Regions from separate parts of the Rhizobium sp. P2_G9 genome, predicted to be linked through region 1. Evidence: predicted binding sites of a transcription regulator. Region 1 holds the regulator's gene; the other holds the start of a gene.

What was found. The regulator LexA, encoded in region 1, represses DNA repair genes until DNA is damaged. The targets are predictions, from matches to a motif close to TGTTCNNNNTGTGTTCNG.
Region 2: the regulator LexA is predicted to act here: its motif matches at 1,719-1,736, upstream of AC1DYF_RS16050 (ImuA family protein).

The regions. Positions count from the first base shown of each region.
Region 1 covers NZ_JBFUFK010000012.1:24,433-28,642, reverse strand. Annotated here, with positions in the region: gene glmU (bifunctional UDP-N-acetylglucosamine diphosphorylase/glucosamine-1-phosphate N-acetyltransferase GlmU) at 8-1,366, shown strand; gene lexA (transcriptional repressor LexA) at 1,418-2,137, opposite strand; gene AC1DYF_RS11840 (hypothetical protein) at 2,448-2,591, opposite strand; gene coaD (pantetheine-phosphate adenylyltransferase) at 2,872-3,366, shown strand; gene AC1DYF_RS11830 (peptidylprolyl isomerase) at 3,389-3,958, shown strand; gene AC1DYF_RS11825 (peptidylprolyl isomerase) at 4,034-4,210, shown strand, end outside.
Region 2 covers NZ_JBFUFK010000016.1:121,578-125,787, reverse strand. Annotated here, with positions in the region: gene ku (non-homologous end joining protein Ku) at 1-306, opposite strand, end outside; gene ku (non-homologous end joining protein Ku) at 322-1,218, opposite strand; gene AC1DYF_RS16050 (ImuA family protein) at 1,782-2,543, shown strand; gene AC1DYF_RS16045 (Y-family DNA polymerase) at 2,464-3,978, shown strand; gene AC1DYF_RS16040 (error-prone DNA polymerase) at 3,979-4,210, shown strand, end outside.

The DNA of each region.
Region 1 (4,210 bases):
AATCAACATGGCCGATCGCGTCCTGGCAGTGGTGCTGGCGGCAGGCGAGAGCAAGCGGATGAACTCCGCCAAGTCGAAGGTGCTGCACACGATCGGCAACCTGCCGATGATCTCGCACGTGATGCTGGCGCTCGGCCGCAGCGGTGCTGACTGCATCGCGCTGGTCGTTGGCCGCGATGCGGAGCCGGTCGTGGCCGCAGCGTCCGGGTCCGGTATCGAGGTCCGCGCCTTTGAACAGACCGAGCGGCTCGGCACAGGCCACGCTGTGCTGGCGGCGCGCGGCGAAATCGAAAAGGACTACGATCAGATCCTGGTCGCCTATGGCGACGGGCCTCTGATCGAACCCGCACCGCTGATCGAAGCGCTGGAGAAAGTGCGCGCCGGCTATGATGTCGCGGTCGTCGGCTTCGAAACCGACAAACCCACGGGCTATGGACGCCTGCTTACCAAGGACGGCGAGCTCGTCGCCATCCGCGAGGAAAAGGACGCGACAGAGGCCGAGCGGAAGGTCACCTTCTGCAATAGCGGCATCATGGCGATCGATGGCCGCAAGGCTTTGTCGCTGCTGACGAAAATCACCAACAACAATGTCAAGGGCGAGTATTACGTCACCGACATCATCGAAATCCTCCACCGCGAAGGCGGCAGGGCGGTGACGGTCGAAGCGCCGAGCGACATGGTTGCCGGCTGCAACAACCGGGCGGAACTCGCCGAACTCGAAGCGATCTGGCAGAAGAAGCGCCGCCATCAGTTGATGCTCTCCGGCGTCACGATGATCGCGCCGGAAACCGTCTTCCTGTCGCACGATACGCGGATCGGCCGCGACACCGTGATCGAACCGAATGTCTGGTTCGGCCCCGGCGTCACCATCGACAGTGACGTCGTCATCCACGCCTTCTCGCATATCGAGGGCGCCCATATTGCACCGGGCGCCAGCGTTGGTCCGTATGCACGGCTGCGGCCTGGCGCAGACCTGGGCGAAAAAGCCAAGGTCGGCAATTTCTGCGAAGTGAAGAATGCCGCGATCGGCGAGGGCGCCAAGGTCAATCATCTGAGCTATATCGGCGATGCGATCATCGGCGCGCGGGCGAATATCGGCGCCGGCACGATCACCTGCAATTATGATGGCTTCAACAAGTTCGAAACCCGGATCGGCGCCGACGCTTTCATCGGCTCGAACAGTGCGCTTGTCGCACCGGTGACGATCGGGGCAGGGGCGCTGACCGCCTCCGGCAGCGTGATCACCGAGGATGTTCCGGATGGCGCCGCCGGCTTCGGCCGCGCCCGTCAGGTCAACAAGGAGGGCTATGCGATCGTGATCATGGCACGCAACAAGGCGCTCAAGGAATCAAAGAAGAAGAAATGATATTAGCCGACGCAGGCGAGGCTGCTCGCCGCGCGTCAACCGATCGGCTTGTCAGTGATAGCGGCGAATGAGCCCGACCAGCTTGCCCTGGACCTTGACGCGATCCGGCCCGAAGATGCGGGTCTCGTAAGCCGGATTCGCGGCCTCAAGCGCAATGGAAGCCCCCTTGCGGCGGAAGCGCTTGAGCGTCGCCTCTTCGTCGTCGACGAGCGCCACGACGATGTCGCCCGGGCTGGCCGTGCTGCCGTTGCGGATGATGACTGTGTCGCCGTCGAGGATGCCGGCCTCGATCATCGAATCGCCCTTGACCTCGAGCGCATAATGTTCGCCGCCGCCGAGCATGCCGGCAGGGACTGAAATATCGTGGGTAATGTTCTGGATCGCCGAGATTGGCACGCCGGCAGCAATGCGGCCCATGACCGGGATTGACACCGCGTCACCGCTGTTCTCATTTGCAGCCGGCTTCGGCGCAGGCGCTGGCTGGACCTTGCCGAGCGAGCCTTCGATAACGCTCGGATTGAAACCCTTCTGCGGCGGCTTGATGCTCGGCGAATAGGCCTCGGGCAGCTTGATGACTTCGAGCGCCCGGGCACGGTTGGGAAGCCGGCGAATGAAACCGCGTTCCTCCAATGCCGTGATCAACCGGTGGATGCCGGACTTAGAGGCCAAATCGAGCGCATCCTTCATCTCATCGAACGAAGGGGGCACGCCGGACTCCTTCATCCGCTCATGGATGAACAGTAGAAGTTCCTGTTGTTTTCTCGTCAGCATGGACGTCCCCTTGGGAATCGTGAAACAAATCTCGAACAAACACTATATGTTCCATGTATGTTCCGCAAGGGTTTTAAATATGGTTAACGCGGAGGCCGATAAGCGGCTTTTGCTTATATGCCGGGAACCGCCCACCCACGTTCAATCCGCCGGTCTAAGCCGGCTCGCCCGAGGCATCGGATCTTTGCTTAGGTGGCTATGGCAGGGTCGCACAACGAAAAACCGGACGGCAGGGGAGCCGTCCGGTTTTTACACATGAGCGCGGGCTTGCGGGGAGGGGGTGGGGAGGGGACGCCCGCGCGTCTGGAACTTAGAACTGGAGGGCGGCACTGTGGGAAAGTGCATCCCGTGTGGCGTTGTTTTCACGCACTGCGTTAATGATCGAGGAAACTGCGGTCGCCACGAACATGACGGAAATCAGGCCTGCCATCAGGGTCAGCGTCATGTACATCATCGTCGTCGTCCTTTTCGTCTCTCGTCCGGGTGCGCTGTCGATGGAACCTTTATCCCACATCGCGCACCCGGTTGCTGTTTCCTTGGGAACATGCGCTTCTTGTTATCATTGCGCTGTCCTCCGAACTTGACGCCATATAACCATTGATGATCCGAACCGGCCGTGAATGGGGCGTTCATCCGCCGTTCAGGTTTCTGGCTCACCCGGAAACCATGGATTTTCGGTTGCGCCGATACCACATCCATGACAAAAGGCGGGACCATTTTCGGCAGCGCGCGCAATGACAACAGCCTTCTATCCCGGTTCATTCGATCCCCTGACCAACGGGCATCTGGACGTGCTGATCCAGGCACTCAACATCGCCTCCAAGGTCATCGTCGGCATCGGCGTCCATCCCGGCAAGGCACCGCTGTTCTCCTTCGAGGATCGCGCCTCGCTGATCCGCCTGTCGCTCGAAGACGTGTTGCCGGACCGGATCGGCGACATCCAGGTGATCTCCTTCGACAATCTCGTCGTCGATGCGGCGCGCGCGCATGGAACCAAAGTGCTGATCCGCGGTTTGCGCGACGGAACCGATCTCGACTACGAAATGCAGATGGCCGGCATGAACCGGCAGATGGCGCCGGATATCCAGACGGTGTTCCTGCCGGCCGGCACGGCGTCCAGGCCCATAACCGCCACATTGGTGCGCCAGATCGCCGCGATGGGCGGCGATGTCAGTGCTTTCGTGCCGAAGCCGGTGCTCGCCGCGCTCGAGGAAAAACGCCAACGCTGAGCCCAAAAACAACGGAGCTTCCATGATCTTCCTGAAATCCATCGCCGCGGCCGCATTGCTGCTGTTCGCCGGCCTTGCCGCCCAGGCATATGCCAATCCCAACCAGATCACCATCCAGCTCAAGAACGGTCCGGTCGTGATCCAGCTGATGCCGGATATCGCGCCGCAGCACGTCAAGCGCATCGAGGAACTGGCTGCCAAGCACCAATATGACAATGTCGCCTTCCACCGCGTCATCGACGGCTTCATGGCCCAGACCGGCGACGTCAAGTTCGGCAATCTGAAGAAGGGTTTCGATCCGAACGCGGTTGGCACCGGTGGCTCCGACCTGCCAGACCTGCCGGCCGAGTTTTCGCAAGTGCCGTTCGAGCGCGGCACGATCGGCATGGCCCGTTCGCAGGATCCCAATTCGGCCAATTCGCAGTTCTTCATCATGTTCGCGCCGGGCGATTTCCTCAACGGCCAGTACACGGTGGTCGGCAAGGTCGTTTCCGGCATGGAATTCGTCGACAAGATCAAGCGCGGCGACCCGAACAATAACGGTTCAGTCAGCGATCCCGACCGGATGATCAAGGTCACGGTCGGTAAATAACACCAGGCATTTACGGAGGGTTGCTGAGCAGCCCACGTTCAGAATGCGTCGAGACAACAAGCAAGGAGAAAACCCATGGCCGAGATCAAGGATCCGGAAAACACGCTCATCATGGAAACCACCAAGGGCAAGGTCGTCATCGAGTTGATGCCGAACGCCGCGCCCGGCCATGTGGCGCGCATCAAGGAACTGACCCGCGAAGGCGCCTATGACGGTGTCGTCTTCCACCGCGTCATCAATGAATTCATGGCC
Region 2 (4,210 bases), on a different contig from region 1:
GCTATCGCGTGGCGTGAATGTCGAGATATCGATCGTCCTGGTCTCAAGGGCGACGTTTTCGAGCTCCTCGTCTTCGAGAATGACGTATTCGTCCTCGCCACGCTGGTAGCCCTTGACCTCGTCTTCTTCCTTGACCTCGTTGCCGGTGACGGAGTCGACGTAATGGCTGACGACGCGGTTCTGGGTTTTACGATTGAGCGTGTGGAAGCGGACTTTTTCGCTCTCGGATGTGGCAGGCATCATCTCAACCGGACAAGTGACGAGCGAGAGTTTAAGATAGCCTTTCCAATAGGGACGCAGAGCCATGGCGGCATCCTCCCCTTAACCGGCGCGCCGGGCTGGTGTCGCGGCCTGCTTCGATTTTGCGGCAGTCTTTGCGGTCTTCTCGCGCCGCGCGCCTTGGTTGGCGTTCGCGGCCGTGCGCTTCGGCTTCGTCTCCCTGGCGGCCACTCCGGCACTTTCGCGCAGTGCCTGCAAGAGGTCGCTGGGCTTCGACGCAATCGGTGCCTTCTTCTTCGGGAGCGCGCGGCCTTCGATCTTGGCTTTCACCAGTTCGGCGACGGCAGCCTCATAGCGGTCGTCGAAGGTGCTTGCGTCAAAACTGCCTTTCTTCGTGGCGATGATGTGTTCGGCGAGTTCGAGCATTTCGCCTTCGATCTTCAGATCCGGCATGTCTTCGAACGCTTTTTCCGACGAGCGGACCTCATAGTTGAAGTTCAGCGTCGAGGCGATCAGCCCCTTGCCGTGCGGCCGGATCAGGACAGTGCGCATCCGCCGGAAGAGGACGGTTCGGGCAATGCCAGCGACTTTCTCCTCCTTCATCCCATCACGCAGCAGCAGGTAGGCCTCCTTGCCCATCTTGTCGGGCGCCAGGTAATAGGGCTTGTCGAAATAGGTAGTGTCGATCTGCGAACAGGGGATGAAGGCCTCGATCTTCAAGGTCTTGTCGCTCTCTGGAATGACCGCAGCCACTTCCTCGGGTTCGAGCACGACATATTGGCCGTTCTCGACCTCGTAGCCCTTGACCTGGTCCCCGCGCTCGACCGGATCGCCGGTTTCGGTGTCGATGAATTCCCGTTTCACCCGATTGCCGGTCGTGCGGTTGAGCGTATTGAAGGCAATCCGTTCGGACGAGGACGCAGCCGTATAGAGCGCCACCGGACAGGAGACTTCTCCGAACTTGATGAAGCCTTTCCAATTGGCTCTCGGGCTTACCATACGCTCATACTCCAGACGCAACTCAGGCGATTCAAGCGAATCAGCCGCGAATCGTTCCGATTCGAAACGAATCATTTTTCAATGACTTAGCGCCATCTGACTGCAAGTTGTGCGAGTCCCGCTTAGGCTTATGATTCCATGAGTCATTTAGCATCAGCGCGCGCTTTTTGGGTGCGACAACCTCCAAGGAGTCCTGCCGTCAGCAAGCGTGAAATGATCGACACGAGCACTGGAAAATGGCCTGTCCCCCGCGACACGAAGGGCAGGGTCAAGAAGAGCGTCGATGTCTCGCGATCGCTCTCCGCCGACATGCGCAACGACGCGAACAGGAGGCAAGGCCTGGCACACGCCATGTTTCGACACCAAGCCTTCCGGCGTTGCCAGCCGTGTGAAAAAATTCCCAATTCTGTCATCGGATTGAATCCCCTCATAGATTCCTTCGAAGTCGCCCGTTCGTTCAACTTGAGCGCGCCAGGTGCGCATTGACTCGTTTTCGCTTTTAGAACAAATAAAGAACATATCACTCTTACCAAAGTCAAAAACGGGTTGCCCTACAGGAGATCATGACGACAGCCACCGCGCCTTCGAATGCCGTTGTCGCCGAGCTACGCGAGAAGATCGCCAGCCTGGAAGGGGCGGGCATGCGTGCTCGCACGGTCCTGCCGTTCGGTGTGGATGCGATTGACGCGCAGCTGCCCGGCGGAGGGCTTGCTTATGGGGCGCTGCATGAAGTCGCCGGTGGTGGCAATGGTGCGATCGATGGCGCGGCCGCCGCCCTCTTCATTGGCGGCATCGCGGCCCGCACCACCGGCAAGGTCGTCTGGTGCCTCACACGCTTCGATCTCTTCTTTCCAGCCCTGGCCCAAGTCGGCCTTCACCCCGACCGCGTCATCTTTGTCGAGTGCGACAAGGAGGAGACGGTGCTGGCAAGCTTCGAGGAGGCGCTGCGTTATGGCGGGCTTGGAGCCGTGGTCGCCGAACTGGTGCGCCTGCCGATGACGGCCTCGCGCCGGCTGCAGCTTGCGGCGGAGAAGTCGGGCACGTTGGGCCTGGTGATCCGCCGCTGGCGGCGGCAGACGGAAGCTTCCGATTTCGGCATGCCGACGGCCGCGGTGACCCGTTGGCGCATCTCGGTGCTGCCGTCCGAGCCGCTTCCCGTGCCGGGCATGGGCCGGGCGCGCTGGCTCGCGGAACTGATGCGGGTCAGGGCAGGCGAGGGAGGAGAATTCATCATCGGAGCATGTGATGGCCAGGGTCGTATCTGTCTTTCTTCCGACACTGCCGACCGACCGGATCAGGCGGGCCGATCCTTCGCTGTCTCCTGACACGCCGCTGGTGGTCATCGCCAGGAGCGGTTCGAAGCGATGGGTTGCGGCAGCCGATCTGGCAGCGGCCAGGCTCGGCCTTCGTATCGGTATGCCGGCGGCGAAGGCGCAGGCCTTAGTCCAGGGGCTCATTATGGTTGACGCCGACCCGGCGGCAGATCTCGCAGCCCTGGAACGGCTGACGCTCTGGGTACTGTCGCAATATTCCCCTGTCACAGCCATGGACCCTCCGGACGGTATCGTCCTGGACACAGAAGGCGCCGATCATCTTCACGGTGGCGAGGAAATGATGCTGTCGGGCCTCGTCAATCGCTTACGCGGCCGCGGTCTCGCAGCGCGAGCGGCGATCGCCGACAGCTGGGGTGCCGCACATGCGCTGGCTCGGACCATAGGTCGCGAGACGATCATCGTCCCGCGCGGTGAGACAGCAAAAGCCGTCACCCGATTGCCGCTGTCGTCGCTGCGTTTGACGGCTGAGATCGTTGCAAGCCTCCGCACTCTCGGCTTCGCTACCGTCGGCGATCTTGCCGACACGCCACGGGCGCCGCTGACCCAGCGCTTCGGTCCGGAGGTAGGACGGCGTCTCGACCAGATGTTCGGCCGTCTCGCCGAGCCGATCGATCCGATCCGACGGGTCGATATCGTCGAGGTGCACAAATCCTTTGCCGAACCGATCGGCGCACCGGAAACGATCGAGAAATATGTGGGCCGTCTCGTCCGGCAACTCTGCCAGGCGCTCGAGAAGCGGGGACTTGGTGTGCGGCGCGCCGATCTCATCGTGAACCGCGTCGACAACACGCTTCAGTCGCTACGGGCGGGCACGGCCAAGCCCGTTCGCGACATCGCCTGGCTGACGAAACTGTTCCGCGATCGGATCGAGAGGATCGAGCCTGGCTTCGGCATCGAGAAACTGAGCCTGGCGGCCATCATCGCCGAGCCGCTGACGGAAACTCAGTCCTCATCCTCGCTCATTGAGGAGCAGGTGACCGATGTGACGCCGCTGATCGATGTACTCGGCAATCGTGGCGGCCAGCGGATTTTCCGGGTCGCGCCGGTGGCAAGCGACGTCCCGGAGCGCAGCGTCCAGCGGATCGCGCCGACCGCCGACGAGGGTGGCGCCACCTGGCCGCTCCATTGGCCACGGCCGTCGCGGCTTCTGACGCGACCGGAGGCAATTGAGGTGATTGCGCTTTTGCCCGACCATCCACCGGTTTCCTTTACCTGGCGTGGCAAGCGGCGAAAGGTGAGGCGTGCTGACGGCCCGGAGCGGATCTTGGGCGAATGGTGGCAACGCAGCTCCGAATGGATCGCGGTCCGCGACTATTTTGTTGTCGAGGATGAGGTGGGCGAGCGCTTCTGGATTTTCCGCTCCGGCGATGGCGTCGATGCGGACACCGGCTCCCACAAATGGTTCCTGCACGGAGTGTTTGCCTAAATGCGCTACGCCGAGCTTCAGGTCACCACGCATTTCTCGTTCCTGCGCGGCGCGAGCTCGGCGGAAGAGCTGTTTGTCACCGCCAAACTCCTGGGCACTGAAGCGCTCGGCGTCGTCGACCGCAACAGCCTCGCCGGCATCGTTCGGGCGCTCGAAGCGTCGCGCGTCACGGGCCTCAGGCTCGTCGTTGGCTGCCGGCTCGATCTGCAGGACGGCATGTCGATCCTCGTCT